DNA from 2 places in the Paenisporosarcina sp. genome. Region 1 is predicted to be linked to the other one. Evidence: a T-box and tRNA genes for the amino acid it is inferred to sense, from the RefSeq annotation. Region 1 holds a T-box; the other holds one or more tRNA genes.
What was found. A T-box is a leader RNA that pairs with one kind of tRNA and senses whether it is charged. The one in region 1 lies ahead of proS (proline--tRNA ligase), so its partner is inferred to be a tRNA-Pro.

Region 1 (22,990 bases):
TCGGCATCTGTTCGATGTTGCAATAATATCTGGTTATTTTGTTCAATTATTATGCCACAGCCAACAGTTAGTAATGTTTCATTCCCGATCATTTTTCTCATGTTTTGTATGTAATTCATTATTTTCTCTCCTGTTCAAGATACTTAGGATTTCATTCAATTCGTGTATTTCCTCGTCTGCATTGGCCTGTTTATACACATCATTCCTTTTCCATATGGTTAGTAATCCTACTTTTTTCGCTGCTTCGATATCATTAATAGGATGGTCGCCTACATAAAACGCTTCATCAGGCAGCAAATTTAATTGGGATAACGCTCGTTGAAAAATTAAAGGGTTTGGTTTTGAAATCCCTTCAGACTCTGATATGAGAACAACTTGAAAGTAGGCTTCTATACCAAGTGCCTGGATGCTGGCACGTTGTCCTTCGTGTCGCCCATTGGTAATCAATCCGATTACATATTTTTGTCTCTCTAATTCTTTAAGTGTTTCATGTAACCCCTTATATGGGACGCAAAACTCGTGGAAATGATGCATATAATCTTCAAATAAAACATTTTTTAGATGATTTGACCAATTATTCTCTTGAACTATTTGCGAATACACTTGCTCTTTTCCTATATATCCATTTTCATCAAGTTCGATTATTCGATCGCAATATCGTTCTCGATTTATGGAAAGATTAAATTTTGCATGTTGAGCTATACAGAAAGCTTTTAATGTAGAATTCCGATCGAGTAAAGTTCCATCCAAGTCAAATATAATAGCCTTCACATTCGTCACTCCTATAGAAAAAGACCTGGAAAATTCCCAAGTCTTTTAACGCCATTTAAATTCTTGATCATGTAGTAATTTTAAAAATGCATCGACAACTGTTGGATTAAATTGAGTCCCTCTGCCTTTAATAACCTCTTGAATTGCTTCTTTAATGGTTAGAGCATTTCGATAAACTCGGTCAGTTGTCATGGCATCGAAAGAATCTACCACTGATACAATTGATGCTTCCAAAGAAATCTCTTCCCCTTTTAAACCATGGGGATATCCTTTTCCGTCATACCGTTCATGATGTTCTTCCACGATAAATGCAGCATCACGTAACCAAATGATCTCATGCTCCCTCATCATCTGAGCCCCTTTAACGGTATGAGATTTCATCAATTCCCACTCTTCAGATGTAAGTTTTCCTGGTTTGTTTAGAATTTCAATTGGGACAGCCAGCTTTCCAATATCGTGGAAGTAAGCTCCCCAGCGTAGCATCGTAACACGTTCAATTGGCTGACCTAGTTTTTTCCATAATTCAATGGAGTAATCTTTTATTCTCGAACAATGGTGAAAGGTGTATCCATCTACTTTTTCAATAGCAGCAGCATCTCGCTGAACAATTTCTGTATTTCTAAAATTAGTTTCAAATTCTTCCGTGGACATTTCTACAAGTATTTCCACAGCATCTTCACCATAAAAAGACAGGAGTTCAGGGTACTCTGATGCATCAAGTGTTTCTCCTTCATTCAAAATGAAAGTATGACCTTCATATTGAACTTCTAAGATGCCTTGTACGACTGTATATTTCTCAATTCCACTTCCTATTCCTTTTGTATAACGCACCCAAAAAGACCGGTTCGGAAGCAATGAAAAAAGACTATAGGCCACATTACTTGTTTTCCCTATATATGTAGACATAGCATGACCCACATCATTGCGAGGTAGATTCGTATTTTCTTTTATATATTTAATTTGTTCCCTCGTTAGCTTCATAAAATGCCTCCATACGAAAAAACGTTATCAACACGTATTCTTACACTCACTCTACCGAATATCATGACCTATGTCATTACAATTCGACATAATTAGTCAGTTTTTTTAGTATTTATACATATAGTCTAGCTATATACACTATTTCGATGGAGAAAATAAAAATCCCTCTATTTTTAATAGAGGGATTTGATATCTAGATAGAAACTTCTTCTTCAGCTTTTTCTTCTTTTTTCTTCTCCTGCATTTCGTACGAAATTCGATCTAAACTTGGGCGAAGTGTTCCCTTACCCGAATAGTTCTCTAACATTTCTTTGACATCGATACCTGAAGAAGCTTTAAGCGTTTCTTGAAGAGTAGACATTAGATTCGTTGCATAGGAAGTGATTTTATTCGCTCCACCGCCTTCTCCTCCACCAGTGTCAACAACTGTAATTTTGTCGATATTCGCTAATGGACTAGCAATTTGTTTCGCATATTCTGGCATCATACGAACGATCATGTCTAATACAGCTGCTTGACCGTACTGCTCGAACGCCTCTGCAATTTTACGTTTTGCTTCTGCTTCAGCAAGACCTTTTAGACGAATGATATCAGCTTCAGATTCACCTTGTGCTCGTTCAGAATCTGCTTTGGCTTGACCATCTAAACGTACTTTTTCAGCATCCGCATGTGCTCGAGCTTCAATTCTATATTTCTCAGCATCGGCTTCAGCCATTTCACGTGATTTCGCAGCCGCTGCATTTTGTTCAATTGCATAACGATCAGCATCGGCTTTCTTTTTAACCTCGGAGTCATATTGCTTCTCTCGACGTAAAATCTCTTTCTCTTCAAGTTCAATTTGTTTTTGACGTTCGATAATTTGAATTTGCATTTCCTGTTCCATTACTTCTTGTTTAGATACGGCTGTTTGAAGTTCGTATGCTTGGTCAGCACGTGCCTTTGCGATGTCTTGCTCACGACGATATTCAGCTACTTTTAATAAATTCTCTTTTTCAGCTAGTGCGATTTCAGTAGCGCGTTCAATCTCTGATTTTTGAGCTTCTTTAGCAGCTTCCGCACGTTTAATACGCGTTTCTTTATCTGCCTCAGCAGTTGCAATATCTGCATCACGTTTCACTTGTGCGATTCGAGGCTTACCAAGTGAATCTAAGTATCCGTTCTTATCACGAACATCTTTTATTGTGAATGAAACAATAATAAGACCCATTTTCGCTAAATCTTGTGAAGCCACACGTTGCACTTCTTGAGAAAACTTATCACGGTTTTTGTAAATTTCTTCGACTGTCATTGATCCCAAAATAGAACGCAAATGACCTTCTAATACTTCTTTTGCTTCGTTTTCACGATCTTCTTTTGATTTCCCTAAAAACTGCTCAGCCGCAGTCGCTATTTCCGAGATCGATCCACCGATTTTAATGATTGCTGTTCCATCCGCCATTACTGGAACGCCTTGCTCTGTATAAACTTCAGGTGTTGTCACTTCTAATTTACTTGATAACAAGCTAAGTGGTTGAGATTGCTGGAATACAGGAAATACGAATGTACCTCCACCACGAATGATTTTAATTCGATTGCCAGAATCATCTGTGTGCACCGTTTTAGAACCTAAATAACTACCAGTTACAATCAACGCTTCATCTGGTCCGACTGTTTTATACTTCGTTACGTAAACCCCAATAATTGCTAACAAAATAAACGCCGCAATCCCTATAACGACCATCGTTCCTAACTCCATACTCAATTCCCCCATTTTCTATTTTTTGAAATCAAATGGCTCATATTCCCTTACGAGAAATGTTCCGTTTGTTACTTCAATAATTAATACTTCTTTACCATAATCAATTTCTTCATTGTCATAGCCTGCAGAACGCTTAGATACTAAACCGGATATGGTTTCAATGACAATTTCACCAAAGCCATCTGCTGGAATAGGTGTAATCACTTTCCCAACTTGACCAGCAAGCGATTCATCCGTATATGCAATTGACACTTCTGCATGCGACATCGGTAGAAGAAATAAAAAATATAGGAGTACATCAAATAATGCTCCTGCCACTAAGCTAGCGATTAAGATCAACCAGCTATTCCAGTTAGTTAGACTTTCTAGAAGATAACCAGATGCAGATGCAAATGTGATAAACGCCATGATGATTGTTGGATTAAGAAAAGGGATTCCCTCTCCAATCCCTTCTGCCACATCTCCAAAAAACACATACAAAATAGTTGCAGCACCCATAAAGAGCAGCACGTAGAAATAAATCTGTTCAATCGTCATGTCATTCACTCCCATTTAACCTAATCTTTAGTGGTTATTAGTAAATACGAAGTACGAAACGAAAAGTTTCATTTTTCAAAAATTTTCGTTTTAAGTTTTGGTTAGGATGAGTTTCCGAAATTGGGTAAGCAAATTTTCACCTTGATTGTTTTTTGAATATTCATTATATTAATTAGTAGAAATTAACAATTTCATTTAGGAGAGATCACATGAAATCAATTCTCAAATTTGCAGCCGTTATATTTTTCATCTTATTATTAGCTGCTTTTTATCTTCCCGAAATGAACGATCGCTATCAAACGAAACGAGTTGCGAAAGACGTCTTAAATCATTTAGTTGCACAAGAATTTGACCAGGCATTTGAAGGAATTCATTATTACGATAGGGCGACCGATTTAGAAGCTACCATAACCTATAAAGAAGCACAGAACATTTGGGTTAAACGGATGAGGAAGTTAAAAGAAGATGGTACTTACATTGTTGATTACGATGGGTTGCGTGTTAAATTGGATGACACGTATCCAGAAGGTGAAGTAGATTTAATCCTAATGGAGAAAGGCAAACAAACCGTTAAAAAGAACGTATATTTATGGTTTTTTTATAGTAAAAATGGTTGGGGATTAGGGAACTTTCAATATTACAGTGGTGATCATAACTATGATGAGATAGAGGAATGGGAAAAGGCGCTAAGTGGTCATATAGAGAGTACACTTTAATTAAAACAGCTTGTACACCGTAGAGGGATACAAGCTGTTCAATTTATTCTTTTATGAGAAGTCCGAGTGATTTTGCAAATCCCAAGGCTTGCTCTGTGGACACGGTACAGCCAGCTAACTTATCAACACTAACTGTTACTTGTTCGTATGTACATGAACTCAAATCAATAGTAGCTAAACTTGTTTCAGTAAAGTTTGCCCCATCAAGTTCACATGAATCAAATTCCACTTTCGTAAAACCAGATTCAAAGAAATCGGACTTGCTAAGTGCGGTTTGTTGAAAACGTACATTCTTAAACTGACTAAAGCTAAACGAAGCATAGTTCGCTACACTATCTTGTATAAGAATATGCCCCAACCTACTTTGAGAACATTGCATGCCAACTAGTTTTGACTGGTTAATCTCTAAGCGATGTAAGATAGCGTCCCCCATATTCACGTTGGATAAATCACACCGATCAAACCGACAATCGATGAATTCTACCTGTTCGAATTGCACCCCATCAAACGATACATCTTGAAAATGAATTTGATCAAATGTAATCTTACCTTCAGGTAATTCATTAATCCCCCACGAACGAATGATTCCTCTAGAAATATAACGGTCTTCATCTAATAAGCTAGCAACATCTATTTCATAGAGTTCTTTCGGTAATTTTGGTTTGTCTATTTTCAAGAGAATTCCTCCAGTACGACTTATTCCTCTATCTTTTCAACTCTTTTTGCGCTTGCTTGGCCAGGGTAAGATTCTGCCACGCGGTCAAACTTCACCTTCAAGCGATCATACTGTTTAATTCCATCCAATTGATCAATCGATAAAGAAAACCATATAGCATTTAGTCCTTCATTCAAAAGTTCGTCTGTAGACTTCCCTTCTACTTCTTTTAAGGTAAGTCCTTCAATTAGCAAGACTTTTTGGTCATCTATTTCTACCACAAGACCTTCCATTTCCATTAAATCACTGGAATCAAGTTGATCTAAACTTGTATTAAAAAACCATTGTATTGATCCAAAAGCAAGCACAATTGCTAATAAAACAAGTCCAATGATTAAAAAGACAGCACGTTTTCCTTTCATATGGCTAACCTCCTAAATCTGTATTCGAACAAAAAAGCTGAGAACATACTCTCAGCTTTATAATTCATAACTTAGTCGTATCATATCTCTACAAATTAAACCATTTTCAGATATTTCTTCATCATAATGACGTGTAAAATAATCGAAGTCCACTCCAACAATGCGGAATCCACATTGTTGATACAAACTTAATTGTGGGATGCTAGAATTGCCAGTGCCAATTTCAATTTGTGCATAACCTCGTTTGGAAGCTTCCTGCACAGCAAAGTGAATAAGTTGTTTCCCAAATCCTTTTCCTTGCATTGATTCACTCACAGCAATATTCATGATTTCCACAATTGTTTTAGCCGTTTCTTTTACAACACAAATAGCGATTATTTTTTGCTCTAGCTCTCCTACATAAATAACAGCATTTTTGACATACTCCTGCACGATGAGACGAGACGGGTCAGCTAGTAAAAGTAAATCCCAAGGTAATTTTTCATCGTTTGTTAACGTGCGGATGTTCATATTCATTTAGATGAAGTGCGAAACCCTTCGCCTAACAAATACTCTTCAGCTTCATCATATGATTCATAGCTCTCTTCTAAATTGATGCCATGGTAGATGTTCCAAAGTGTATCTTCGTGTATAAGCTTCAATTCTTGTCCTTCTCTGTTATTCCACACTTGTTCTTCTACCTTCTCTTCTTCAAAGACTTCTTCCTCAGAAAGAATGCCAATTGAATCTCTAATCATCTCACGAAGTTCTTCTTCAGATGCTTCACGAATGTTCAGCATGCCCTTATTATCCGCATTGTATTTCTTTAAATCTCCAACAAACACAAAACCATTGCCGTTTGGATGTAGATGATAAATAACTGTTTTTTTATCATACAGACTTCCCTCAAAATGATAATTCACACGTTTTAGGGAAACGTCTTTTTTAGTTAGTTCAGGAAATGATTCTATAATTGCTGTTTTTTCTTCAAATGTTAGCATAATGCGCCTCTTTTCATAATGTATCTTTGGGTAATTATATCACATCAGACTTCAAAAAATTAATTGACAGTGTGAAACATTACCGGCTATAATCACACAAATATAGTTTTAAACGTTGATAAGGACTAGTAAAGATGAATGTGTTTTTTTAGAGAGGGAGTTGTGTGGTGAAAGACTCCTAAAAACCAGCTCTTGAACCTGCCTTTGAGTTCGATGTCGAAAGATAGTCGCGGCGACAGTCGTTATCATGTAAGAGTGTGAAGCTTTGCTTCAAATGAGGGTGGTACCGCCATGTGAAATTGGTCCCTCGTTTGTAGCAAGGCTTTTTTGTTTTAATGGATTGGCAAAATTTCCGTTTGTTTCAGTTTTAGGTGTGTTTAACGCCACCTTCTACTTCAATTTTTAAAAAACAAAACGGAGCTATTCTAAGAAAGAGGTGTTTTCTATGTCAAAAGAGTTCGTGAAAAGTATTACTGCAATGGATGATGATTTTGCCCAATGGTTTACAGATGTAGTAACAAAGGCTGAATTAGCGGATTATTCTACTGTTCGTGGATCAATGATTATTCGACCATATGGTTATGCCATTTGGGACAATGTTAAAAATGCTTTGGATGGACGCATTAAGGCGACGGGTCATGAGAATGTTTATATGCCCCTTTTCATACCAGAGTCTTTATTACAAAAAGAGAAAGATCATGTTGACGGTTTTGCTCCTGAGGTGGCTTGGGTTACGCATGGCGGCGACGAGAAACTTGCTGAACGTTTATGTGTACGTCCAACATCTGAAGTATTATTTTGTGAGCATTTCAGCAACATCATTCATTCCTACCGAGATTTACCAAAGCTTTATAACCAGTGGTCGAATGTGGTTCGTTGGGAAAAAACGACGCGTCCATTCTTACGTACGCTTGAATTTTTATGGCAAGAAGGACATACCGCTCATGCCACTGAAGAAGAAGCTCAACAAGAAACATTACGTATGTTAGATGAATATGCAGCATTGTGTGAAGAATGGTTAGCCATTCCAGTAGTTAAAGGGAAAAAGACGGAGAAAGAGAAATTCTCTGGTGCTAAATCGACTTATACGATTGAGACTTTAATGCATGATGGGAAAGCTTTGCAATCAGGAACTTCTCACAATTTCGGAGACGGATTCGCACGTGCGTTTGACATCAAATATCTAGACAAAGAAGGCAAACAACAATATGTTCACCAAACATCTTGGGGTTTTACGACTCGTATTATTGGAGCAGTAATAATGGTTCATGGGGATGACCGCGGTTTAGTAATGCCACCAAAAATCGCACCAACTCAAGTAATGATTGTACCGATCGCTCAACACAAAGAGGGTGTTTTGGATTATGCATATTCCTTAAAAGACAGTTTACAGCATGTTGCCCGAGTTGAAATTGATGGAAGTGATAAGAAACCAGGGTGGAAGTTCAACGAGTATGAAATGAAAGGCATTCCAGTTCGATTAGAGGTTGGACCAAAAGACATCGAGAAAGGTCAAGTTGTCCTGGTACGCCGAGATACTGGAGAAAAAATCATTGTTTCAACTGATGAATTACAAACTAAAATCCCTTCCCTGTTAGAAGAGATACAACAAGATTTATTGAAAAAAGCATTAGATCATCGTGAAGAAAATACGTCTATAGCCACTTCCTTCGACGAATTTAAAGACCATTTAAATAGAAAGCAGGGCTATATAAAAGCTATGTGGTGTGGAGATGTTGCTTGTGAAAATCTCATTAAGGAAGAAACGACTGCCACGTCACGATGTATTCCTTTTGAACAGGAAAGTCTTAGTGAAACATGCGTATGTTGCAATAAACCAGCAATCGAAATGGTTTACTGGGCAAAAGCATATTGATCACATACGTGAAGACTCACTTCTAATTAGATAGAAAATAGGGGTTTCCAAAAGTCATCTTTCACACTTTTGGGAACCCCCGTTTTATATTATTTTACGTCCCATTTGTCCTAGAGCGTAATAAATACCATGTTGTAAAGATTGGAAACAGTCGAATTTAGATAAATTGATGTCTGAGTTAGATATGACGATACTTAGTTCTGCAGAAATTCCAACAATAATGGTTTTTGTTCCAATCAGTGTTGCTGCAGAACCAATCTTTTCAAGAAGGCTAGCAGTATGTTGACTAATGTCTTTATCCAGCCCTGTTAGGTCTAAAATAAGATAGTTCGCCTTGTGTGAAGGCAGATTTTGCAATGTCTTTACTAACAGCTCTTCTGAGCGCTCTTCGTCATATTTCCCGAGTAATGGCACGACCACTACACCATCAAAAACAGGGATAATTGGTGAAGAAAGTTCCTTTACAAGTTCTTTTAGCTCTCGCGTTTTTTCTTCTACAATCGCTTCTAAATGACGAATTTGTTCTGATTCTTTTTTACGTGCAAGTTGATGAATATTATGGGTAACTGAAACCTTCGAAGGGAAGTAGTCAACTACACTATATTCATGACCCTCTAATTGATACTGTCTTACTTCATACCACATATTTGTACCAAGAAGCCTTGAAAATATACCTGCATAATGTGCAGGTAGGAATTTTCCACCCGTTGTTTTTCCTTGTGCTTCATTAATTTTATGTTCCCAACTATCCTTAAGATTAGCGGTAAGTGTTTTTGCTTCAATATCTAAATTATGAATGGTTGTTAGACCCCAACCTGCTGAGGCATATGTATTTGTGATTAAGTTTGCTGCTTCACGAATACCTATGTCACTCATGTTTTTAAAATATTCTCCAACCACTATCCCCTGACGAAAGCCAGTTGCTTCTAAAACCAAATTTGTTGCTTCTTCGCCTGAAATTTCTTCAATTGTATCGAAAAATGTTTTCATAGCACTGGAAATCCAAAAAAGGACTGAATCTTGTCCTTCAAAAATAAACTTCCCTTTATCTAATTCCCATTCAAACTGAAGGCCACCAATATTTATATTCGAATATGTGCTCAATTAATTAATCTCCTCTTTGTAAATAGTTTTCAGTCCTATCAATTCGAAACATTTGCGGCGTCTTTTAATAACTTTTTTAAAAACTCTGTATCATCAGGATAACTCATCGGTAAAGCGTCTAATTCATCTAGTGATTTCCACGCTACTTCTAAAATAAGTTCATCTGGATCTTGCACGGTCAATTCGCCATGTACGATTTTTACTTGAAAATAGTGTAATTCAAAGGTAATCGCATGTTGTTCAACAGAACCCTCTTTATCAAGAATTCTTGAGATGACTTCAACTTGTAAACCTGTTTCCTCTTCCATTTCTCGAACACAGCATTCTTCAAATGTCTCATTTCCTTCAATTCCACCGGATGGAACACTCCACTTAGCTTCTTCATCTTCACCAGCTTGAAGAACCATTAACACTTGATTTTGCTCATTTATACAGACGCCTGCGGCACCTTTCCAATGAAACATCGTTAACCTCCTTAATGTTCATAAATCATTTTTCGAGTCATCCCGCCATCTACTACGAGATTAATGCCTGTCACAAAATCGTTTTGAGGATCTGTTAAATACAGACAAGCCTTTGCAATATCCGATGGTTTACCCACACGTTTAGATAAATGTTGTTCATGATCAATATCGCGCAAATCATTGTAAGCTGTCGTTTCAATCCAGCCAGGTGAGATCGCATTCACAGTAATTCGATGTTCTGCAAGTGAGGTAGCAAGTGCATGCGTGATTGCTACAATTCCACCCTTTGAAGCCGCATACGCTTCCGAATTGGGTTCAGACATAATTGCTCTTGTTGAAGCAATATTGACAATGGACCCGCCACTTTCTTGTTTCCCCATATATACAGCAGCTTCTCGTGAACACAAGAAAACACTTCTTAAGTTTGTGTTAATTACGTCATCCCACTCATCTAATGATAGATCAAACAAGTTTTTAAACTCACTCTTTCCTGCATTATTAATGACGATATCAATTCGACCAAACTGTTTAACTGTTTCTTCCATTAATTTCTTTATATCTGATTCTTTTCGTACATCCGTTTTAATAAATAGACTTCCAACCAATTGTTCACTAATTTCTTTTCCAAGTTTTTCATTCACATCTGCTAGTACAACTTGAGCACCCTTTGCGATATAAGCTTCAGCTACACCGCGACCAATGCCTTGAGATGCTCCTGTAACAATGACAACTTGTGCTTGTACCATTCTGAAACCTCCTTAAAATTAACCCTACCGAGTCCACCATTCATTCACGATAATGATGATGATAACTACCGCAAACGCAATGATATAAAACCATTCTGGTACTCCACCAAAACCAACCATTACAACCACCCTATCTGTATGACTAAATTCACACATCTTCTTCCCTTATGATACCATTAATTTAGATAAACTTAGGAGGATCAATCATGACAAAACTTCATGCTGATTTAGAACGATTTAATCCAGTCACAGTAATAGGGGCTGGAACTATTGGTCTTTCGTGGGCTACCTTATTCTTAGCACACGGTTTAACCGTCCGAATATATGATCCGAGAAGTGATTTACAAGAAGTGGTTGACCAACATTTTCAATCGATAGGGTCAACATTAGACTTGTTGGGACTACCTTCAACGGGATTTATGGAGAAATTGACTTTAACTAGTAACCTTCAATTAGCTGTAGAAGGCACTTCATTCATTCAAGAAAATGGACCTGAAAAACTTGAACTTAAACAACAACTCTTTGCCGAAATAGAAACGTATATTGGCCCACACGCCTTATTAATGTCTTCATCATCCACATTACCCGCAAGTGAGATTTCTGCCAAAATGAAAAACAAAAGTAGAATGCTAATCGGTCACCCATTTAACCCACCATTAGTCATGCCATTAGTAGAAGTGGTACCGGGTTATTTCACATCGAAAGAAGCTATTAAAGACGCTATGGCTTTTTATATTGCACTAGGAAAAGCTCCACAACTTATACAAAAGGAAGTGTTCGGTTTCGTGGCCAACCGATTACAATTTGCTATGTTGAGAGAGGCCATGTACTTAGTGGATGAAGGTGTCGTCGCAATGGAAGATGTTGATGAAATCGTCAAAGATTCGATAGGGTTGAGATGGGCAGCTGCCGGACCGATGCTTGGCATGCATTTAGGTGGTGGACAAGGCGGAATGGAAGCTTTCATGCGCCATCTTGGACCTACAATGGAGAAGAGCTGGGCTGCGCAAGGTGATTTAATGTTAAATGAAGAAACGATTCAACGTTTAGCCCAAAAATCACGAGATTCTTATGGAGCTTCATCCATTGATGAACTCGCAAAAACACGTGATCAAAAGCAAATGGCCATCTTAAAAACGCGCATTTAAAATAGAAAGGCTGTCTCCTAATATTGGAGACAGCCTTTGTTTATTCTAATCCATTTATCGTTAATTCTTTGACTGGTAAGAACAGTTCACCTGTATTTAAATATGTGACATTGACGACATCTTTTACTTCTAAATAGATTGCATAAGGTGCCACTTCTGTTGAAACAATGTAGTTTGTTCCATCCGTTAATCGGAAGGAAACAATCGTGAAATCTCCAACACGTTCTTTGTATACACGGTCAATCGTTCCATTCGCTGTTGCTTCCTCAGCACTTGAACTTCCATCCACACTACTTCCACCCCGTTGCAAAGCCGTCTTATATAGCTTCAAAGCTTCATTTGGCGTATTTCCATAAGTAGAAATTTCAGGATTAGCTGCAGATACGATAAAGTAGTTTTGCAAAAACCCATTTGCATCAAGTACAGGTGTTAACCAGCTTGCCTCTCCATAGAAGTTATATAGAATCGGCATTTCACCAAACCATTTTTTCTCGATGAATTTTTTCTCAACGATTTGCAAAGCTCCAGAAGAATCCATATAGGAGTCTTCTAAATTACCTGTATAATAAATGGCTTCTCCAGTTCTAGCATCCGTTAAGGAATAGCCAAGCATAGAATCTACACCTTCTTTTGGACTCGTAAAATCAGTGAAGTAAAACATAGAGCCTTCTTCGTTAAAAATTGGGCTGACATTCGATTCTGTTCCCTCATCTGACGGGATTTTGACATCCTTCTTACCAAATAAACTATTCCAAAAACCATGTACATAATTACCAAAATAAGAATTTTGTACACTCACCACTTCAGGGGATACGGCTCCATCGATAAACGACGGAACTTCTTTCAATGAATAAGATTTCACATCACCAGATTGTGGATTTACCACTGCTACTCCAGTCACTTCAAAGCCATTTCGTGCAGAAATAAATTTCCCATATGAACGAATATAATGTGGCTTTCCTTCATCATCAATTTCCAATTGCATATCTCCATAAAAAATGGTTTCAGGTAACGCTAAACGTAAATGACGTGCTACATTCTTATGAAAGAATGACGAAGGTGTATACGTCATTTCAGCATCCTTAAACTTTGGATTGTCTGAAGAATCTGTTGCACTCATTGTAAAATATCCTGGTGTCGTATCTCCATTCATCCATTTAAAGAAACCTGAGAATTCGACAGGTGCAATATAAACAAATTCTTCATTCACCTTTTGAATTTGCAGTCTTCCTAACTCGTAATAACTCGTATTCGGCACTTGACCGAATGCTTTTTTCATTTTATTACGTGCAAATTGCGGAGGTACACTTGCAGGTGTTTTTGTTTCGTCAAATGCTTCAATCTCTACTTCTTGATCCATAACTGCTGAATCGAATTTTTCATTCGCATTAAATAAAACAGCACTTAATATATATGCTCCAAACGCGAGAGCCGCAATAAATAGAACGCCTTTGACAAGTTGCTCCTTCCCTTTAGATACAAAGGCACCTAGGCCAGTAGCTAAAATGGCAAGTGGCCATAGAGCTGTCAAATTCCGATCTATATTTGTTACGTAGTAAAACAAAAATATGACAATTGCTAATACGATTGTTGTGCCAATCAATCCTGCTACAATTCCTTTTTTCTTTTCTGTTTGCAACGTCAGTGGCACAATCAGTAAAGTTGCAACAACTGCTATGACAACACTATAAAGTAGGGTTAATCCCATATAAATTCCTCATTTCTTAGGTGTACTAGTATTACTTACGGTTTCGCATGTAAAAAGTTTCAGATCCTCATTCGAAAGCATCCTATACAACAAATGGATCAAGCTATATCCTTGCTTATCTATTGAATCAATTTCATAAATCGTTTTTTTAAAAAAGTGCAGACTACTTTGCATATCATTTTTTACGTTATGAATGTTATAAAAAAGTTTCACACTTCAACTAATTCTGCCTGCGGTAAAATTTTAACTCTTATTTCACATCATCAGAACGAATAATACATAAGTTAAATACATGTCCTATTTCGGAGGGTTAGTATGTATTTATTAAAGAAAGGTATGATAATAGTCGTCGGTAGTATCTTTCTATCATTAGGCATAAATCTTTTTTTGATACCCTATGAAATTTTGGATGGGGTAATTATTGGTATAGGACTAGTCCTTAATTATATATGGGGACTTAAAGTTGGCCTTATAATTATGTTTCTAAGCATGCCAATATTTATTATTGCTTGGTTTAACTATAGAGATTATTTCTACAATAGCTTACATGGAATGGTTATTTCTGCATTTTTTATAGATATTTTAAAACCTATGGATTCACTACTACGTATTGATGCAGTATATAGCTCAATCGTAGGTGGAATCTTAGTGGGTCTTGGGATTGGGTTGATGTTGCGATATAAAACAAGTACTGGCGGCACAGACCTTATAGCACAGTTCCTTAGTGACAAAATAGGTATAAATGTGGGCATCCTTATTTTTATAATTGATTCAATTGTTGTATTATGCGGATGGCTTTTCCTATCCTCTGATACTCTCTTTCTCTCAACTATTACAATTCTTGTTGTGGGATTAACAACAAGCTTTTTAAATAGGAATGTTGTACATACATGACCCTCCTAATGAAACTTCATTATATAATTCCCCTCTTCCGTCCACTCTGTTTTTTCATGTCTTACAATTTCCCCAACAACTTTATATCCGTTTAGATATTTTTTTAATTGACTATCTTGGCTTATTAAATTCATATTCAGAGGTAATAATTGAATCTCCAGAACAAGATGTTTCAGTAATTCTTTTATCAAGATGCTGGAAATAAAATGTTCGTATTATTTAATAGTGATAAACTCTACAGACGAATACGCGAACAAAGAATTAAACAATCAAGTTTTATATGTGAAATTAGATAAGAAATATGATGAAATAAATTCCCCCAAAACATTATTAAGCAAAAAAGTGATCGCTAGCTAGTAGCAATCACTTGTTGAATATAGTTTTTAAAATTATTTGCTGCAATTCCTCGAATTTGATCATCATCAAAGTAATCTTTTAAAGCATTGATGACACGTTGCGTTTTACTCGCATCTTGCAAATCTTCAATAAATACAGATATACCATCAAAGTCTGATCCTAAACCAAGATGTTCAACACCAACGATTCTCGCCAAATGTACAAAATGACGCATAAAGTCTTCAATGGTAACAGATTTCACTTCTTTTTTGATGAACAAAGGATAGTACACAAGATGAATGTGTCCACCATTGTCAATTAAAGCCTTCGCTTGATCATCAGTTAAATTGCGGGGGTGATCGCATAGACTGCGAGCATTCGAATGACTGGCTATGACATGTTTCGCTTCCTTTACTACATCCCAAAAAGACTGTTCATTTAAATGAGAAACATCGATAATGATGTTTCGACTGTTTAACAACTTTACTACTTCATGACCAAATGGAGTTAATCCTAAATGGGAAGGTTCGTTTGCTCCATGTGCCACTGCATTCGCTTGGTTCCATGTTAGACCAACTAGTTTTACACCTGCATTCAATAAAAGCTCTAACTTTTCAAGACTTTCACCGATCATATCGACACCTTCAACTGTGAGGACTGCGCCAATTTCTTGATTACCAAGTTGATCGAGTTGTGACCAATCCGTTATATGAATGATATCAGGATTTGGTGCAAGAATATGGGAGTGAAATAACTCTATTTGTCTAATTGCCGACATGAATTTCTCTGCAGGAGACAAGTCTGCCGCAACAAAAATAGCAAAAAACTGGACATTTACTTTACCGGCTAGGAGTCTCTCTTTATTCGCTTGAAGGGAAGGATCGTTATGAAATGACACAGGTTCTTCCATAATCGATAATTTATATAAGACGTCACAATGTAAATCAATTACGTTCATTTCATTCCTCCAAAGTACTTTTTTCAATCTCGTTAGAATAGAAGATGCATATACACTTCATCAACATAACTCGAGCCTGATTTCATAGCATTCTGTTCGACCCCAAAAGATACGAACCCTGATTGCTCATACAATCGAATAGCTGGTTCATTAGAAGAAACGACCGTTAGATTAATTTTTTCTACACCTGGCCATTGTTTAGCAAAAGCAATTACGTCTTGTAATAATTTTGCCCCCACTTTTTGCCCACGAATCTTTGGCGTTACATAAACAGCAAATAGATTGAGTCGATGTTTTAACTTTGGTGCTTGTTCTGCAGCAAGTGTCATTGTTCCAACCAATTCTTCACCAATGAAAGCTCCGATTGTCGCACTTTCTTTTGAGTCTAAATTATTTCCTACTCGAGTTAATGGATTCGCGCGAGCCATTGCATCTTCATAAGTTGTTGCAAATGCTTCTGGATTTTGTTGTAGAGCTTCTAAACGTAATCGCCAATACTCTGACGCATCGTTCCCCGTTAATTTTCGTATCTCCATGCTAATGCTCCTTTTAATGAATGAACGATTAACGCTCCATCCACTTGGCAATCGATTGTTCTTGGGGTTTATCCGTATTATGTAAGGCGGTTATTACCCGCTCCCGTCGTTCCTTGGAATGGTTTTGGCTCAACTTCGCTTTCCCTTCCATCTGTTCAATGGAAATCGTAAAGCCGACAACACCTTTTGAAAGGTTTGCAATCATATCGTCTTCTACATCGTCCAACGTATAATTACTCGCTGGATCCTCGTATTTTTCCGTTAAATCAATCATTGATTGCCAAAGACGCGGATCCTCTTCATTCATTATATGTACCTTCCCTTTCACATGAACCGTAACATAATTCCATGTGGGTACGGTATTTTGAGTTTCGTACCAGGAAGGCGAGATATAACAATGTGGACCTTGAAAAACGGCGAGTACCGACTGGCCATCAAGGTCCTTCCATTGTGGATTACCTTTAGCGAAATGTCCCACTAAATGATGTCCGTCATTGGTTAATAAAAGAGGCAATTGTGTTGCACAAGGTTCTCCCTCATTTATGGAAAAGAGAGTAGCGAAGCCAAATTCATCAATTACCTCTACCATTTCCTTGCGCTCCGTTATTTTAAAATAAGGAGGAATATACATAGCGAAACCTCATTTCTTAATCCTCAGCACCTAAATATCTCGTTGAAAGTTTTGTTTCTTTTTCTGTATCCACTCGATACCCTGCCGCTTCTGGTCGTGAGCTTACAACTGTATGCAATTCTTCATCGATGAAATGAAGTGCTACTCCATCATCTGCTGCATACCCACTACTAATCTTCCCATCACGAATAAATGCCTGATACGAAGGACGACGGTCTTCTTCGCCGTCATAATGTGGACTGTGACTGCCTCGAAGAATCCCTAGACAAGCGATTGGTTCGAGCCCTGTGCCATATGAATCGGTTATTCCTTCTTCAAACCAACAAAGAGAACCCGCACTCAATCCTGCTAGAATTGTTCCGTTATCATATGCTTGGCGAATAATGACGTCTAATTCCCATTCACGCCATAAAGCCATTAAATTTTTTGTATTCCCGCCACCAACATAAAGAATGTCTTGTTCCATCACGAAACTTTTAATGTCTCGTGTATGAGGTTTGAATAATGACAAATGAGTTGGTTCACAATTCTCTCCTCGAAATGCGTGATAAAACCGTTCAATGTATCCTTCAGCGTCTCCACTAGCAGTTCCAATAAAGCAAATCTTTGGTTTATCGCTCTTACTTTGACTCAAAATATATCGATCCAATAAAGGATTTTCTGGTTCCATTGAGAAACCGCCACCACCTAAAGCAATAACCTGTCTCATTTACATTCCTCCTAGCTTGGAAATATGAACTTTATTTTATCTATACACATCTCTATAGATCCAAAACACTTTTCGATTTCTGGTAAATGATAAAATGTGGTTGAAAATTCAATATCCATCATTTTACGATTCGGTGCATAAAGAATGATTTTCTTCTTCCCTGCAATAGCAAGTCCTAGCTCTACATCCGTCCCTTTTCCTCCAGGTAAAACAATGAGAACCAATTCAGAATCTTCAATTGCAGCTTTTTCGAGTAAGCCAATTCTTTGTAATTCCTCAACTGTATCTACTCGCTCATTCAAGGTCCAGTCATATGTTAGCTGCCATCCCATTTGTGTAAGCCTGTTTGTAAGAGTACGAACTTGATTTATATTTTGAAAACTCGATGCAACATAAAATTTCAAATACATCCCACTTTCACTTTAAACGTTAGAGAATCTCACAAACTCGACCAACTTGTCCATCTTCTAGCCGTACTTTAATTCCATGAGGATGATTCTGAGAATTTGTTAACAAATCTTTAACGACGCCTTTCGTTTTCACACCAGTACGTTGGTCTTTCTTTAAAATCACATATACTTCTATTCCTGGTTTTACATCTGCACGATTTTGTCCGTTTGCCATATTCATCATCCTTTCTTGTTCTAATCTTACCATTAGAAAAGACAAAGCGTGCACCAAAATGATGCACGCTTCCAGACTTTAACGTAACTAAGCAGTTGTTTTACACCACCTCCTTTTCAATCAAAAGAAGTCGCTGTAAATATAGTTAATAATGTCCGTTGATATAGAGCTTGTTTAAAGATGTCATATAGGTAACAGTCCATTAATTTAAAACGCCAGCTCAACGAGTGAAATCTCGTGAACTAGCGTTTTTTCATAATTAAATGACATTGGTTGCGAAAAACATCATGACGAAGATAATTCCAATGATAAAGAACACTATAGCCGGAATCATAAGGGTTGCGAAGCCTCTCCAACTTGAGAACTGATGCACCTCTCCTATCGATTGACTCTGTATGACAATCATCCATATAGAATAAACGATCATAATAAGGGCTGAGAAAATCATCCAAATAATCATTGTGCCATTAATACCACTCAGAGGATCTACTTGATTCTCATTGAATGTAATAATTGAAGTGAGGATGAAGTATGGGAATAACCAAATCGCGGGGATTGTCACTACACCCATTGCTTTTGCCATTTCTCCAAATGTTCCTACTCCCCCCATCCATTTTCCAACAAAGGTAAAGATAAGTGTAGATAATCCAACTCCTAGTAAACCTAAAATTGGACCAATCACTAAAGATGCTAAAATTAGGAACCCTAACTGAAATTTAAGAGTAGAACTTAACTCTCCGAAAGCATTAAATCCACTCGGTATACCTGAAATCGCAGCGATAATAAGTGCGTATTTTAATGATTTGTTCTCGAGAACATAGCGGATAGTCTTTCTCGTTGAAAACCAAATTGAAAAAAACGGGTTTAGCTTTTCATTTTCATGAACATACGTCGGTTGTTGCATTTTAATCCCCTCCAATAACTATGTATACGATACAAAAGTGAATTTAACACATCTTTTGAATGAGAAACTACACTTCCACGAAAAACGCGGTAAGTCTCCACACTCAATCTTTTAATAAAGTTAGAGATTCTCATAATATTATTAAAGGCGTAAAAATCACTCATCTAATCCTATACTTATTCGGTAAAAATAGGAAGACCATAGTTAGAAAACAAGCTTCTTAACCAAATTTAAAACACAAAAAAGATGAGCACAAGGCTCATCTTTTACTCTATTAATCTAAAATTTTAATTGTAACTGTTTTTCTACCCCAGTTTAGAGCATCTTGTTGACTTGGAATGAATACGTCAATGATATTACCTTTGATAGCTCCACCAGTATCACCGGCGATTGCTTCTCCATAACCTTCAACCCATACTCGTGAACCTAATGGAATCACTGAAGGATCCACTGCGATTACTTTTTGGTTTGGATTCGAACGTAAATCAATTCCTGTCGCTGTTACTCCAGAACATCCCGCACAATAAGCTGTATAAGCTGTTGCGGTAACAGTCATCTCTTTAGCAGAAGATGCAGTTGGAGCTGCTACTGCCGCTGTTTGAGTAGTACTTGTTGTGGATTTAGTAGGTGTAGATGCTTGCGAAGTGTTGGTTGCGACACTTGCCGAAGCTACTTTTTTCCCGTCAAGAATGAACTCATCACCTGGATGAATTAAATCACTAGATAAGTTGTTTAAGTTTTTCAACTCATTAACTGACATATTGTGATCTGTTGCAATTTTATAAAGTGTATCACCTTGAACCACTGTGTAAGTGTTGATGATATCTTCAACTTTAAGCTCTTGCGATGGATATATAAGAGTTGAATCTAATTCGTTCCATTCTTGTAAGTCTGACACGCTAACATTATTGTCTTGTGAAATCGACCATAATGTATCTCCTGATTGTACCGTATGAACGCTAGATGCGGATGCTTGTCCCGCCGCTCCTACTGATAATGCTGCAATTGCAGTTAGTGTAACGATTTTCTTTTTCATGTGAATAATTTCCTCCTTTTCACTAACGACCACTAGCATACCACCGAGAGATGTCAGAACGATTGCAAGGTCATGTGTAGGAGTTATCAATTATATGACAGGATTCGACATTCTGTTATATATGTAATATATACATAAATACCCATTTACTTCTTCTAAGTAAGGGCTTACGCATTACTCGGCTTTGTTGCTGTTTCTGAAATATGTATCTGCCATGATAGAATCGTCGTGCTATCTCGTACATGGTTATTTTCAATTTCAATCAACAACCGTTGCACGCCCTCTTCAATCGTGCATCCTTTGAATTCTTGAAAGATTGCAGATGGATTGTTAAAAGGTTCATTCGGACACTCAATCAAACCGTCCGTGGTCAAGAGAATGTGATTAACCCCCGTTCTCAATTCTTTAATCCCTCTACTATAAGAAGGAACTGGCAAATCAAATGTATTTACTTGCCCTATCCATTCATAGAAACTTCGTTGGTTGAGTTGAACTTCACCTAGCGCATTTAGTTCTGGATGTAAGACGTACAACAAACAATCCCCTACTGATAACCACCACACATACTTTCCTTTTCGACCGACAAACAGCGCAGCAGTTTCACCTGTCAACGCAGCACAATCTTTTTTAAATTCTTCTTTATTTAAAACACTGAGCACAAGATCTTCAATTTCCTGAAAGGCTACAGATAAAGACTTCGACATAATTTCACGAATTTTTTTCTCTTCGTCTAAAAATGTGGATACCACGAGTTCTGCACTTTCTGCCGTATTATGTGCATCTAGTAAAATAGTAAACTCCCAGTCTTCTTGCGTATTTATGAAAACCAAACATCCATCTTCGTTTTTATATTGACCTGCAGTTGAGCATCCCCCAAAATGTCCCGCTATAAGGTTCTCAATTTGAATCGTCTTTTTCTCATCCACATAATCCACCCAGCTTCCAACCCAGCTATAAGTGTTTTTCATCTTGAACCCCTCCTTATTATCTGATTATGCTTATAGTATAACCTTTCCCCATTTTTGTAGTAATCTCAAAATCCACTCTAAAGTCCATCTAGCTCTAGCTCAGCAACCACGATCATGGAATCACCATGTGATCGGGGATGCACGCGTTGCTTAGCATCCATTGCTTTTGGAGTCATTTGCTTTAATGGTGACAATTATAACTGAGATTGCTGTTTTTCTAACTGAGATGGTCATAATTCTAACTGAGACCACGATAATTCTAACCAAGAACGCTTAAATTCTAACTGAGCGACGATTCACTAAAACAGTAACACCCGCCAAGCGCTAGCGGCGGGGCAATTCAGATCTTAAAAACACAAGTTGGTGCTGCCCGCTTCGCTTAGGCAGCCTTTGCTGTTGGCGTAAGCCATTGACAATTACAACTGAGATGACTGTTTTTCTAACTGAGATGGTCAAAATTCTAACTGAGACCTCCAAAATTCTAACCAAGATTGCAATTTTCTAACTGAGGTGCGATTCGACATCGAAACACACAAAGAGAGGCTGGACAATACAAAAAACCGCCAATCCATTTGGACAGCGGTCTCTAGTTCTTCTATTCTCTTTCTAAGATAAACCCAATTCTTTGTAGGGCTCTTTCTAGAGTAGACTCAATCATGATATCTTTCAAATCGGCATGCACTTGTATAGCATTCATGGCCATACTCGGTTGAAAACCAGTGACAATTGGCTTCACACCAATGATTTCTAAAATATTAACAAGTTTTAATAAGGCACCACTTACGGTTTGATTAATTTGGGTAACGGCAGATAAATCGACGATTAAGTAATCCAAATCGTATTGTTGACTTTTATGCAACGCAGTATGGATAATGTTTTCTGCTCGTTGGGCTGTGATTTCACCGATTATCGGTAAAATCGCTACCCCTTTCGTAACAGGGACAAGCGGTGCTGAAAGCGTTTGAATTTGCTGATTCGCACGATCTAATTCCAGTACATAAGTTAGGATCGAAGCCATCGTTTCAAAAACTTCTATTTGCTTATCTGTGAATTCCATGGTTTTTGTATCGAGTCCACAAATCGTGCCGTAATTTTCACCATTTTCATAATAAATCGGAATACCGATAAAAGAACCGCTCCCTAAATTCTCAGTCACACCTAGTTGCAGAGATTTTGGATTTTGCGTGATATCTTCAATCAATAAAACCTCTTTCCCTTGATCAACACTCAACTTACAATAAGTGTCATTAAAAGGGAGTTCATCACCTTCTTTTAATAAGGTTTCATTCTCATTAATAGCCTTCACAATTCTATTCGTTTTGGTATCATTTCGAGCAATAAATAGGGTATTCATATCAATAATATTGCTCATAACATTTAAAATACTCTGAGCGGCTTCATCAAAATTCTTATAGGTTTTCCCTTTTATAGCGATCGTTCGCTCATCCATGTTTTCTCCATCCCCTTGAATCTATAAATTGTATTAAGAGTGTACCATTAATTTTAGATTCTCTATAATTAAAGCCTTCGTGTGCATAATAAATCTTT
Region 2 (9,818 bases), on a different contig from region 1:
CTGTTTCCCTCTTGACAATGGAGCTTATCCCCCACAGTCTCACTGATGAACTCTACACTTAGTATTCTTAGTTTGCAACGATTTGGTACCGAATTACCAGCCCGCATACGTAACAGTGCTTTACCCCTAAGTTATAACATTCATCGCTGCGCCTAAACGCATTTCGGGGAGAACCAGCTAGCTCCGAATTCGATTGGCATTTCACCCCTAACCACAGTTCATCCGCTGATTTTTCAACATCAGTCGGTTCGGTCCTCCACTTAGTATTACCTAAGCTTCAACCTGACCATGGTTAGATCATCCGGGTTCGGGTCTATAACCAGTGACAAACGCCCTATTCAGGCTCGCTTTCACTATGGCTTCAGCATTCTCTGCCTTAACCTGCCACTAGCTATAAGTCGCCGGCTCATTCTTCAACAGGCACGCAGTCAGACGATTTAGTCGTCCTCCTACTGATTGTAAGTTTATGGTTTCATGTTCTTTTCACTCCCCTCCCGGGGTTCTTTTCACCTTTCCCTCACGGTACTGTTTCACTATCGGTCATTCAGGAATATTTAGCCTTACGAGGTGGTCCTCGCAGATTCACACGGAATTTCACGTGCTCCATGCTACTTGGGATTCAATTGGATTGTTTCAATTTTCGACTACGAGACTTTCACTCTCTTTGGTTGAGCATTCCAACTCTATTCGTCTAATTGTCACATTTAATCATTTCAAATTGTCCCACTACCCTTATTACTAAGTTTAGGCTGTTCCCAGTTCGCTCGCCGCTACTACGGGAATCGTTTTTACTTTCTTTTCCTCTAGGTACTAAGATGTTTCAATTCCCTAGGTTCGCTCTTTCTTATTTATTTATTCAATAAGAAGTATTTGAGTTTCCTCATTCGGAGACCTCCGGATAATAGCTTGTTTCCAGCTCCCCGAAGCATTTCGTTGGTAACCACGTCCTTCATCGCTTCTGAATGCCAAGGTATCCCCCATAAACTCTTCATTCCTTGAATTTAAGACTTCTAGAATCTTAATTTTCTTTCAAAACCTTATTGGTTTTTAATGTGGAGGTAAGCGGATTCGAACCGCTGACAGCCGCCGTGCAAAGACGGTGCTCTACCAACTGAGCTATACCCCCGTTGGGCCATTCTGGATTTGAACCAGAGACCTCACCCTTATCAGGGGTGCGCTCTAACCAACTGAGCTAATAGCCCGTTTCTTTTTTGTTATCGACCTAATTTTTAAAAACTTAAATTTTTAAAGGAGGTGATCCAACCGCACCTTCCAGTACGGTTACCTTGTTACGACTTCACCCCAGTCACTAATTCTACCTTAGGCGTCCTCCTCCAAAAGGTTAGAGTAACGACTTCGGGCATAACCAGCTTCCATGGTGTGACGGGCGGTGTGTACAAGGCCCGGGAACGAATTCACCGCTGTGTAGCTGACCAGCGATTACTAGCGATTCCAACTTCATGCAGGCGAGTTGCAGCCTACAATCCGAACTTAGAACGAGTTTTTAGATTAGCTAGTCTTCGCAGATTTGCATCTCATTGTCTCGCCCATTGTAGCACGTGTGTAGCCCAGGGTGTAAGGGGCATGCTGACTTGACGTCATCCCCGCCTTCCTCCGGTTTATAACCGGCAGTCTTTTTAGAGTTCGCTAAGGCAACTAAAAATGAGGGTTGCGCTCGTTGCGGGACTTAACCCAACATCTCACGACACGAGCTGACGACAGCCATGCACCACCTGTGTATACGTTCCAAACGGCACTTTCCTCTTTCAAAGAAATTCGTATCATGTCAAACCCTGGTAAGGTTCTTCGCGTTGCATCGAATTAAACCACATGCTCCACCGCTTGTGCGGGCCCCCGTCAATTCCTTTGAGTTTCACTCTTGCGAGCATACTTCCCAGGCGGGATACTTAACGCGTTAGCTTTGATACTGCGCAGGTCGATCTGTTCAACATCTAGTATCCATTGTTTACGGCTAGGACTACTGGGGTATCTAATCCCATTTGCTACCCTAGCTTTCGTCTCTCAGTGTTAGTAATAGCCCAGTAAAGTGCCTTCGCCATCGGTGTTCTTTCCAATCTCTACGCATTTCACCGCTCCACTGGAAATTCCCTTTACCCCTACTATACTCTAGTCTAATAGTTTCGACTGCGGTTTCGAGGTTGAGCCTCAAGATTTAACAGTTGACTTATTAAACCACCTACAGACGCTTTACGCCCAGTGATTCCGGATAACACTTGCATCCTCCGTCTTACCGCGGCTGCTGGCACGGAGTTAGCCGATGCTTATTCTTCAGGTAACGTCATTTTTTTCCTCCCTGAAAAAAGAGGTTTACAACCCATAGGCCGTCATCCCTCACGCGGTATTGCTCCGTCAGGCTTTCGCCCATTGCGGAAAATTCCCCACTGCTGCCTCCCGTAGGAGTCTGGACCGTGTCTCAGTTCCAGTGTGTCTGATCATCCTCTCAAACCAGATACTGATCGTCGCCTTGGTAAGCCATTACCTTACCAACAAGCTAATCAGCCGCAAGCTTCTCTCTAGGCGGAAATCCATTTCACTCGAAAGCATATGGGGTATTAGCAACCGTTTCCAGTTGTTATCCCCCTCCTAGAGGCAAATTCTTACGTGTTACTCACCCGTCCGCCACTTGAGTTAAAAACTCTCGTACGACTTGCATGTGTAAAGCATACCGCCAGCGTTCATCCTGAGCCAGGATCAAACTCTCTTAAAATTTCCGTGAATTTTTTTTTTTACTTTTGTCTAAAAGCATTTCTATCAAGTTGAATCAGAGAGTACTAAGGAAAATCAATCAGAAAGAGGGAGATTAAAAGAAATAGAATAAACTTCAAAAATTATTTTTATTTTTTATATTCTCAGATTCTCTATTTTCAAGAAATAGAGAATCTGAAACAGAAGTGGCAATTATTCATTTGGATCAGTCCATGAGCTCGAATCAGTTGATCCAAAAATTTTTAGTAAAAATTTCACTAGCAAAATAAAAGAAGCTGTATCCGAAGAATCTTTCCGGAAACGCAAAACAAGTAAAGCAATACTTATCAGAGTCCATGTTGATTTTGGACTAAGATTTAATTCCTGAGCCAATGCGAAAATTTGGTATACTAAAAGGCGACTTTTTAATTTATTCTCCAGAAGATCTGTCTGTAATTTTTTATAATCTTCAATTTCCAAGTTTGTCAATGAATTTAAAGAGTTCTCAACCGGTACATTGTGAAATGGTAAATTCTCAAAAGATCTTGGTTTTAAAAATTTTGCCTTTTTATATTTCTCCAATAATTCAATTAAACGAAGCCTAGAATTTAATTCTATAAGGTAATTGCTCAAATAACCAAGGTTTAAAGCATACGTATACTTGAAAATTGCAGAGTAGTAGTAAATTGTACTTAACGTAAGCATACTAAGCAGTATTAGCAATCTATGCTTATACGGATGGCTATGATAGAGGTTTGTTATATTTTTAAAAATCTCTTTCACCTTTTTCGAAAACCGGGAAGGAAGAGAAGGTTTTGGTTCTCCAAACCCCTTACCATCTGGTTCAAGATTGGGATTCTTCAGTAAAAATTGAACCATTAAAAAAAGGAATGTTCCATCCTGACGTGCTAAGAAAGAACTTTCGAATTGCAATTTAAAAACTGCTTCCCTTTGTCTCTGAGATTCTAACTGATAGTTTGCAAATGACGGAACTTGAAGCGCAATAGAGAAAATTTTCAAAAATCTTGAAAGATTTTCAACGTCCTGTAGAACTTTTTTTTTTAGAGTTTTCTTGTATCTAACTCTTAGGGGTAAATTTTGACTCATATGTTTTTATTTACTTTCTATTATTATTATTATTATTATCTAAAAGAATAAGAAGTAAAATAATAAATTAATGTCAAGGAAATTATTGACATTAATTATTAGTCTTAAAATCTATTCAGAATAAGATGGTTGAAACCAAATTCGTTATCAAAGGTTGAGAATCGATTAAAGGACTCTCGAATTTTGTTAGTAGTTCTTGATTGATTAAAAGATTATCAGGTAAAAATTGAATATTTAAATCTTGATAAGCTTGCTGCATATAATTTAAGATATCTGGTCGTTCCTGGTACCAAAATTGTCTGATCTCATTCGGTATGGGATACCGATACCATAAAATTGGCAGATAGTGAAAGACAAGAACATCTTTCATTTGTTGATTTATTAATAATTTGGTTTCCTCTCCTTCACTTGGTAAAAAGGGCATCGTCAAGACTAAATGATTTAGACTATCTGCAATTACTCCAAGTATTCCCAAAAATACGCTTCCGGTGATATTTACACCTAGAATTGATGGGACAATACCTTGTAAGACATCTTCGGTCCAATCTACTGCAGCTGCTAAGTAACACCAAGGAAAAGTATATGGATTAATATAAATAAACCAAGATAAGGCAATTCTAAGAATTACAATTTGAGAATAAACCATTAGACCAACAAAAATTATTTCTATTATAGTCTCTAAAACTGTTAGATCTAAACAAATATTCAACCGCACTTGAAGAAATTCTGAAAACCAGTCAGGTAGAAAATATATGTTTTTATAATTTTCAATATAAAAATTATAAAATCCCTCTTCCTTACTTTCATAAATATATCTCGGAACTGAATCCACTTTTGGAGCTGGACCAAAGATCATCTCGAACCATGTTTCGGGTCGCTGAATCGGTGGCCAAAATGTTTTATGTCGTGGAAGACTATCAATAAATTGTGATCGAGAATATATATCATTAGGAAGATCAGAAATAGTTGGCATCCCAGGGTTTTCAGGAAAACCAAAGAATCCAGCTATTTTTTTTACACAGTTGCCTACAATCTCATAAAAACCATTTCGAACAGGAATAAATTTTTCATCTAAATTCATGTTCTCCTATCTCACTATAATAAATTTTTCAATAGAAATTCGATATTGAATTACAAAATATATGATAACATATATTTTTTGAATTGTAAAGAAGAAAAATTTGCTTTTGAGCAGTAAAAATATCGGGATAGTAGGATTTGAACCTACGACACCCTGCTCCCAAAGCAGGTGCTCTACCAAGCTGAGCTATATCCCGAATCGCTGGGAAAGAGGGATTCTGTATTGCGACTATCCTTCTATTGTAGTAAATTTTTTGAAATTAGACAAGATTTCAAAAGAATTTCTTCAAAAAATTTGGTTGCAACATTGGCAAAGAAATCTAGGATCTTACTAATTGTTAATAGTGTTCAGAAGATTTATTCAAATAAGTCTCATTTTAAATAAATGAAACTTATTTGAATCTTTCCAAAAAAAATTAAGCAAATTTACCTGATGTTGAAGCAATAACAAAAGCTGCATAAGTTAAAATGTAACCCACAGCAAAGTGGACTAAACCAACTAATCTCGCTTGAACAATAGAAAGAGCTACTGGTTTATCTCTCCAACGAACTAAGTTTGCTAAAGGTGTTCGTTCATGAGCCCAAACTAATGTTTCAATTAATTCTTGCCAATATCCACGCCATGAAATTAAGAACATAAAACCTGTCGCCCAAATTAAATGTCCAAATAAGAACATCCAAGCCCATACAGATAAATTATTCATACCAAACGGATTGTAACCATTAATTAATGGAGATGAATTTAACCATAAATAATCTCTTAACCAACCCATAATATAATTTGATGATTCATCAAATTGACCAGGGTTACCACCCCAAATTGTCATGTGCTTCCAGTGCCAGTAGAATGTTACCCAACCAATTGTATTTAACATCCAGAACATAGCTAAGTAAAAAGCATCCCATGCAGAAATATCACAAGTACCGCCACGACCTGGACCATCACATGGGAAACTATAACCAAAATCTTTTTTATCTGGCATTAATTTAGAACCTCTAGCATCTAAAGCTCCTTTTACAAGGATTAAAGTAGTAGTATGTAACCCTAAAGCAATCGCATGATGAACTAAAAAGTCACCAGGACCAACTTTTAAGAATAAATCATTTTTACTATTATTAATTGCTTCTAACCAACCTGGTAACCATAGTTGATTTCCAGCAACTGTAGCTGGACTTGTCGAAGATGATAATAAAGTATTAAATTCATATACTGCTTTCCCTGAAGCTGCTTGAATATATTCAGCAAATAACGGTTCAAATAAAATTTGTTTTTCTGGTTGGCCAAATGCAACTACCGTATCATTATGAATATATAATCCTAAAGTGTGGAAACCTAAAAATAATGAAGCCCAACTTAAATGTGAAATAATTGCTTCTTTATGTTCTAACATTCTTGCTAAAACATTATTTTTATTTAATTCTGGATCATAATCACGCACAAAGAAAATGGCACCATGTGCAAATGCACCAACCATTAAAAAACCTGCAATATACTGATGATGAGTATAAAGTGCAGCTTCAGTTGTAAAATCTTTTGATAAGAATGCATATGGAGTAATAGCATACATATGTTGAGCTGTTAAAGATGTTGCAACACCTAAACATGCTAATGCTAAACCTAATTGCATATGTAAAGAATTTGTAATTGTTTCAAATAATCCAACATGCCCTGCACCTAAACGACCTCCTGGAGGACGGTGAGCATCTAAGATTTCTTTCATACTATGACCAAGACCAAAATTTGTTCGGTACATGTGACCAGCTACAATAAAAACAACCGCAATTGCTAAATGATGATGAGCCATATCACTTAACCATAATGATTGAGTTTGCGGATGGAAACCACCTAAAAATGTTAGAATAGCTGTTCCTGCACCTTCAGATGTTCCATAAATATGTGTAGCATTATCAGGATTTTCAGCATAAGCAGTCCAGTTTCCATTAAAGAAAGGAGTTAACCCTTCTGGATGTGGAGGAGTTGTTAAGAAGTTATCCCACCCTACATGAGTACCACGAGATTCTGGAATTGCTACGTGCACAAGATGTCCTGTCCAAGCTAATGAACTTACACCTAATAAGCCCGATAAATGATGATTTAATCGAGATTCGTTGTTTTTAAACCATGATAAACTTGGTCTAAATTTTGGTTGTAAATGTAACCAACCAGCAAATAATAAAGCTGATGATAAGATTAATAAACCAATAGCTCCTGCATATAGTTCTTGGTTTGTTCTTAAACCAATAGTATACCACCATTGATATACACCTGAATATGTAATATTAACTGGGTATGTATTACCTTTACTAAATGCTTTAATTGCTGATTCACCAAAATGTGGATCCCAAATTGAATGGGCAATTGGTTTTACTTTTAATGGATTACTTACCCATTTTTCAAAGTTTCCTTGCCAAGCAACATGGAATAGATTTCCTGCTGTCCATAAGAAAATAACGGCTAAATGACCAAAATGAGATGCGAAAATTTTTTGATATAAATTCTCTTCAGTCATACCATCATGTGCTTCTAAATCATGAGCAGTAGCTATACCATACCAAATTCTTCGCGTTGCTGGATCTTGTGCAAGGGCTTGGCTAAACTTTGGAAATTTAGTTGCCATAATTGTTAGATGCCTTTTTATAGAAATTTTAGTTATGAATAAAAATTAATCTTTTGATTTTGTTTAACTGATTGAAACAGCACGTGCTAAGAAAAATGCCCATGTAGTTCCAATACCACCTAATAAATAATGAGCTAAACCAACAGCACGACCTTGAGTAATACTTAAAGCACGTGGTTGAATAGCTGGAGCAAAGTTTAATTTGTTGTGTGCCCAAACAATTGATTCTATTAATTCTTGCCAGTAACCACGTCCACTGAATAAGAACATTAAGCTAAATGCCCAAATAAAATGCGCACCTAAGAAAATTAAACCATATGCTGATGCTGCTGATCCGTAAGATTGAATTACTTGTGAAGCTTGTGACCATAAGAAATCACGTAACCAACCATTAATTGTAATAGCACCTTTTGCAAAGTTACCACCAGTAATATGTGAAATACTACCATCTGGTGTAATAGTTCCCCAAACATCTGATTGCATTTTCCAACTAAAATGGAAAATTACAACTGAAATTGAATTATACATCCAGAATAAACCTAAAAATACGTGATCCCAACTTGAACTTTGACACGTACCACCACGACCTGGGCCGTCGCAAGGGAATCGGAAACCTAAATTTGCTTTATCTGGAATTAATTTTGAACTTCGCGCGTATAAAACACCTTTTAGTAATATTAATACTGTTACATGAATAGTAAAAGCATGAATATGATGAACCATAAAATCTGCAGTTCCTAATTGAATAGGCATCATAGCGATTTTTCCACCAACTTCAACAACTTCTCCACCAAATGCATAACTAGTTGTTGCTAAAGCATTAGGCGCAGTTGTACCTGGTGCTAATAAATGGATGTTTTGAATCCATTGAGCAAAAATTGGTTGTAATTGAATTGCTTTATCTGAGAACATATCTTGTGGACGACCTAGTGCTCGCATTGTATCATTATGAATATAGAATCCAAATGCATGGCATCCTAAGAAAATACAAACCCAATTTAAATGTGAAATAATTGCATCACGATGTCTTAATACTCGATCTAATAAGTTGTTATAATTATTTGCTGGTGTATAATCACGAACCATAAAGATTGCACCGTGTGCTGCACCACCAACTACACAGAATCCACCAATCCACATATGATGAGTAAATAACGAAAGTTGAGTAGCATAATCAGTTGCAATGTACGGATATGGTGGCATTGCATACATGTGATGAGCAACAATAATACTTAACGAACCCATTAAAGCTAAATTAATAGCTAATTGAGCATGCCAAGATGTTGTTAAAATTTCATATAAGCCTTTATGACCTTCACCAGTAAAAGGACCTTTATGAGCTTCTAAGATTTCTTTCATGCTATGACCAATACCCCAATTTGTGCGATACATATGGCCAGCAATAATAAATAAAACAGCTAATGCTAAATGATGATGAGCTGTATCACTTAACCATAAACCACCTGTAACAGGATTTAAACCACCTTTAAAAGTTAAGAAATCTGAATATTCACCCCATTGACCACTAAAGAATGGTGCTAAACCTTTTGAAAAACTTGGGTATAATTGACTCATTAATTCACGATTAATGATAAATTCATAAGGTAATGGTATTTCTTGTGGTGATACACCTGCATCTAGTAACTTATTAATAGGTAATGCTACATGAATTTGGTGACCTGACCAAGCTAAACAACCTAATCCTAGTAAACCTGCTAAATGATGATTCATCATAGATTCAGCATTTTGGAACCATTCTAGTTTTGGTGCTGCCTTATGATAGTGGAACCAACCAGCAAATAGCATAATAGCTGACATTGCTAAACCACCAATAGCAGTCCAGTATAATTCAACTTCACTAGTAATTCCTTCTGCTCGCCACATTTGGAACCAACCAGAAGTAGTTTGTACACCTGAGAAGTTTCCACCAACATCACCATTTAAAATTTCTTGACCTACAATTGGCCAAACAACTTGAGAACTTTGCTTGATATTTACTGGATCTGTTAACCATGCTGAATAGTTAGAAAAGTATGCACCATGGAAATGCATTCCACTGATCCATAGGAAGATTACTGCTAATTGTCCAAAGTGTGCACTAAAAATTTTACGAGATACTTCTTCTAAAGAACTCGTTTGACTATCAAAATCATGAGCATCGGCGTGTAAGTTCCAAATCCACGTAGTTGTTTTTGGACCTTTCGCTAACGTTCTAGAAAAATGACCTGGTTGTGCCCATTTTGCGAAACTAGTTTCGACTGCGTCTTTTTCAACAAAAATTTGCACGTTTTTTGCACGACGGTCGGT

Region 2: it encodes a tRNA-Pro, which carries the amino acid that the T-box ahead of proS (proline--tRNA ligase) is inferred to sense. The anticodon was not compared.

What each region holds. Positions count from the first base shown of each region.
Region 1 covers NZ_JBYNRN010000047.1:127,551-150,540, forward strand. Annotated here, with positions in the region: gene AC3EA5_RS16905 (NUDIX hydrolase) at 1-119, opposite strand, end outside; gene AC3EA5_RS16910 (HAD family hydrolase) at 79-771, opposite strand; gene AC3EA5_RS16915 (HD-GYP domain-containing protein) at 817-1,752, opposite strand; gene floT (flotillin lipid rafts scaffold protein FloT) at 1,946-3,487, opposite strand; gene AC3EA5_RS16925 (NfeD family protein) at 3,506-4,027, opposite strand; gene AC3EA5_RS16930 (hypothetical protein) at 4,237-4,743, shown strand; gene AC3EA5_RS16935 (pentapeptide repeat-containing protein) at 4,787-5,419, opposite strand; gene AC3EA5_RS16940 (DUF3221 domain-containing protein) at 5,440-5,820, opposite strand; gene AC3EA5_RS16945 (GNAT family N-acetyltransferase) at 5,878-6,330, opposite strand; gene AC3EA5_RS16950 (hypothetical protein) at 6,333-6,800, opposite strand; T-box leader at 6,907-7,111, shown strand; gene proS (proline--tRNA ligase) at 7,246-8,676, shown strand; gene AC3EA5_RS16960 (STAS domain-containing protein) at 8,761-9,780, opposite strand; gene AC3EA5_RS16965 (NUDIX hydrolase) at 9,819-10,244, opposite strand; gene AC3EA5_RS16970 (glucose 1-dehydrogenase) at 10,256-10,990, opposite strand; gene AC3EA5_RS16975 (hypothetical protein) at 11,015-11,146, opposite strand; gene AC3EA5_RS16980 (3-hydroxyacyl-CoA dehydrogenase NAD-binding domain-containing protein) at 11,197-12,138, shown strand; gene AC3EA5_RS16985 (hypothetical protein) at 12,179-13,846, opposite strand; gene AC3EA5_RS16990 (YitT family protein) at 14,162-14,740, shown strand; gene AC3EA5_RS16995 (dipeptidase) at 15,090-16,034, opposite strand; gene AC3EA5_RS17000 (GNAT family N-acetyltransferase) at 16,067-16,570, opposite strand; gene AC3EA5_RS17005 (FMN-binding negative transcriptional regulator) at 16,599-17,201, opposite strand; gene AC3EA5_RS17010 (Type 1 glutamine amidotransferase-like domain-containing protein) at 17,218-17,910, opposite strand; gene AC3EA5_RS17015 (group-specific protein) at 17,922-18,314, opposite strand; gene AC3EA5_RS17020 (YwbE family protein) at 18,340-18,534, opposite strand; gene AC3EA5_RS17025 (YIP1 family protein) at 18,794-19,438, opposite strand; gene AC3EA5_RS17030 (3D domain-containing protein) at 19,713-20,474, opposite strand; gene AC3EA5_RS17035 (PP2C family serine/threonine-protein phosphatase) at 20,642-21,442, opposite strand; gene AC3EA5_RS17040 (GAF domain-containing protein) at 22,038-22,892, opposite strand.
Region 2 covers NZ_JBYNRN010000043.1:717-10,534, reverse strand. Annotated here, with positions in the region: partial or broken rRNA gene AC3EA5_RS15530 (23S ribosomal RNA) at 1-1,001, opposite strand, end outside; tRNA gene AC3EA5_RS15525 (tRNA-Ala) at 1,054-1,126, opposite strand; tRNA gene AC3EA5_RS15520 (tRNA-Ile) at 1,129-1,202, opposite strand; rRNA gene AC3EA5_RS15515 (16S ribosomal RNA) at 1,248-2,728, opposite strand; gene AC3EA5_RS15510 (hypothetical protein) at 2,920-3,813, opposite strand; gene AC3EA5_RS15505 (YggT family protein) at 3,929-4,894, opposite strand; tRNA gene AC3EA5_RS15500 (tRNA-Pro) at 5,017-5,090, opposite strand; gene psaB (photosystem I core protein PsaB) at 5,310-7,511, opposite strand; gene psaA (photosystem I core protein PsaA) at 7,575-9,818, opposite strand, start outside.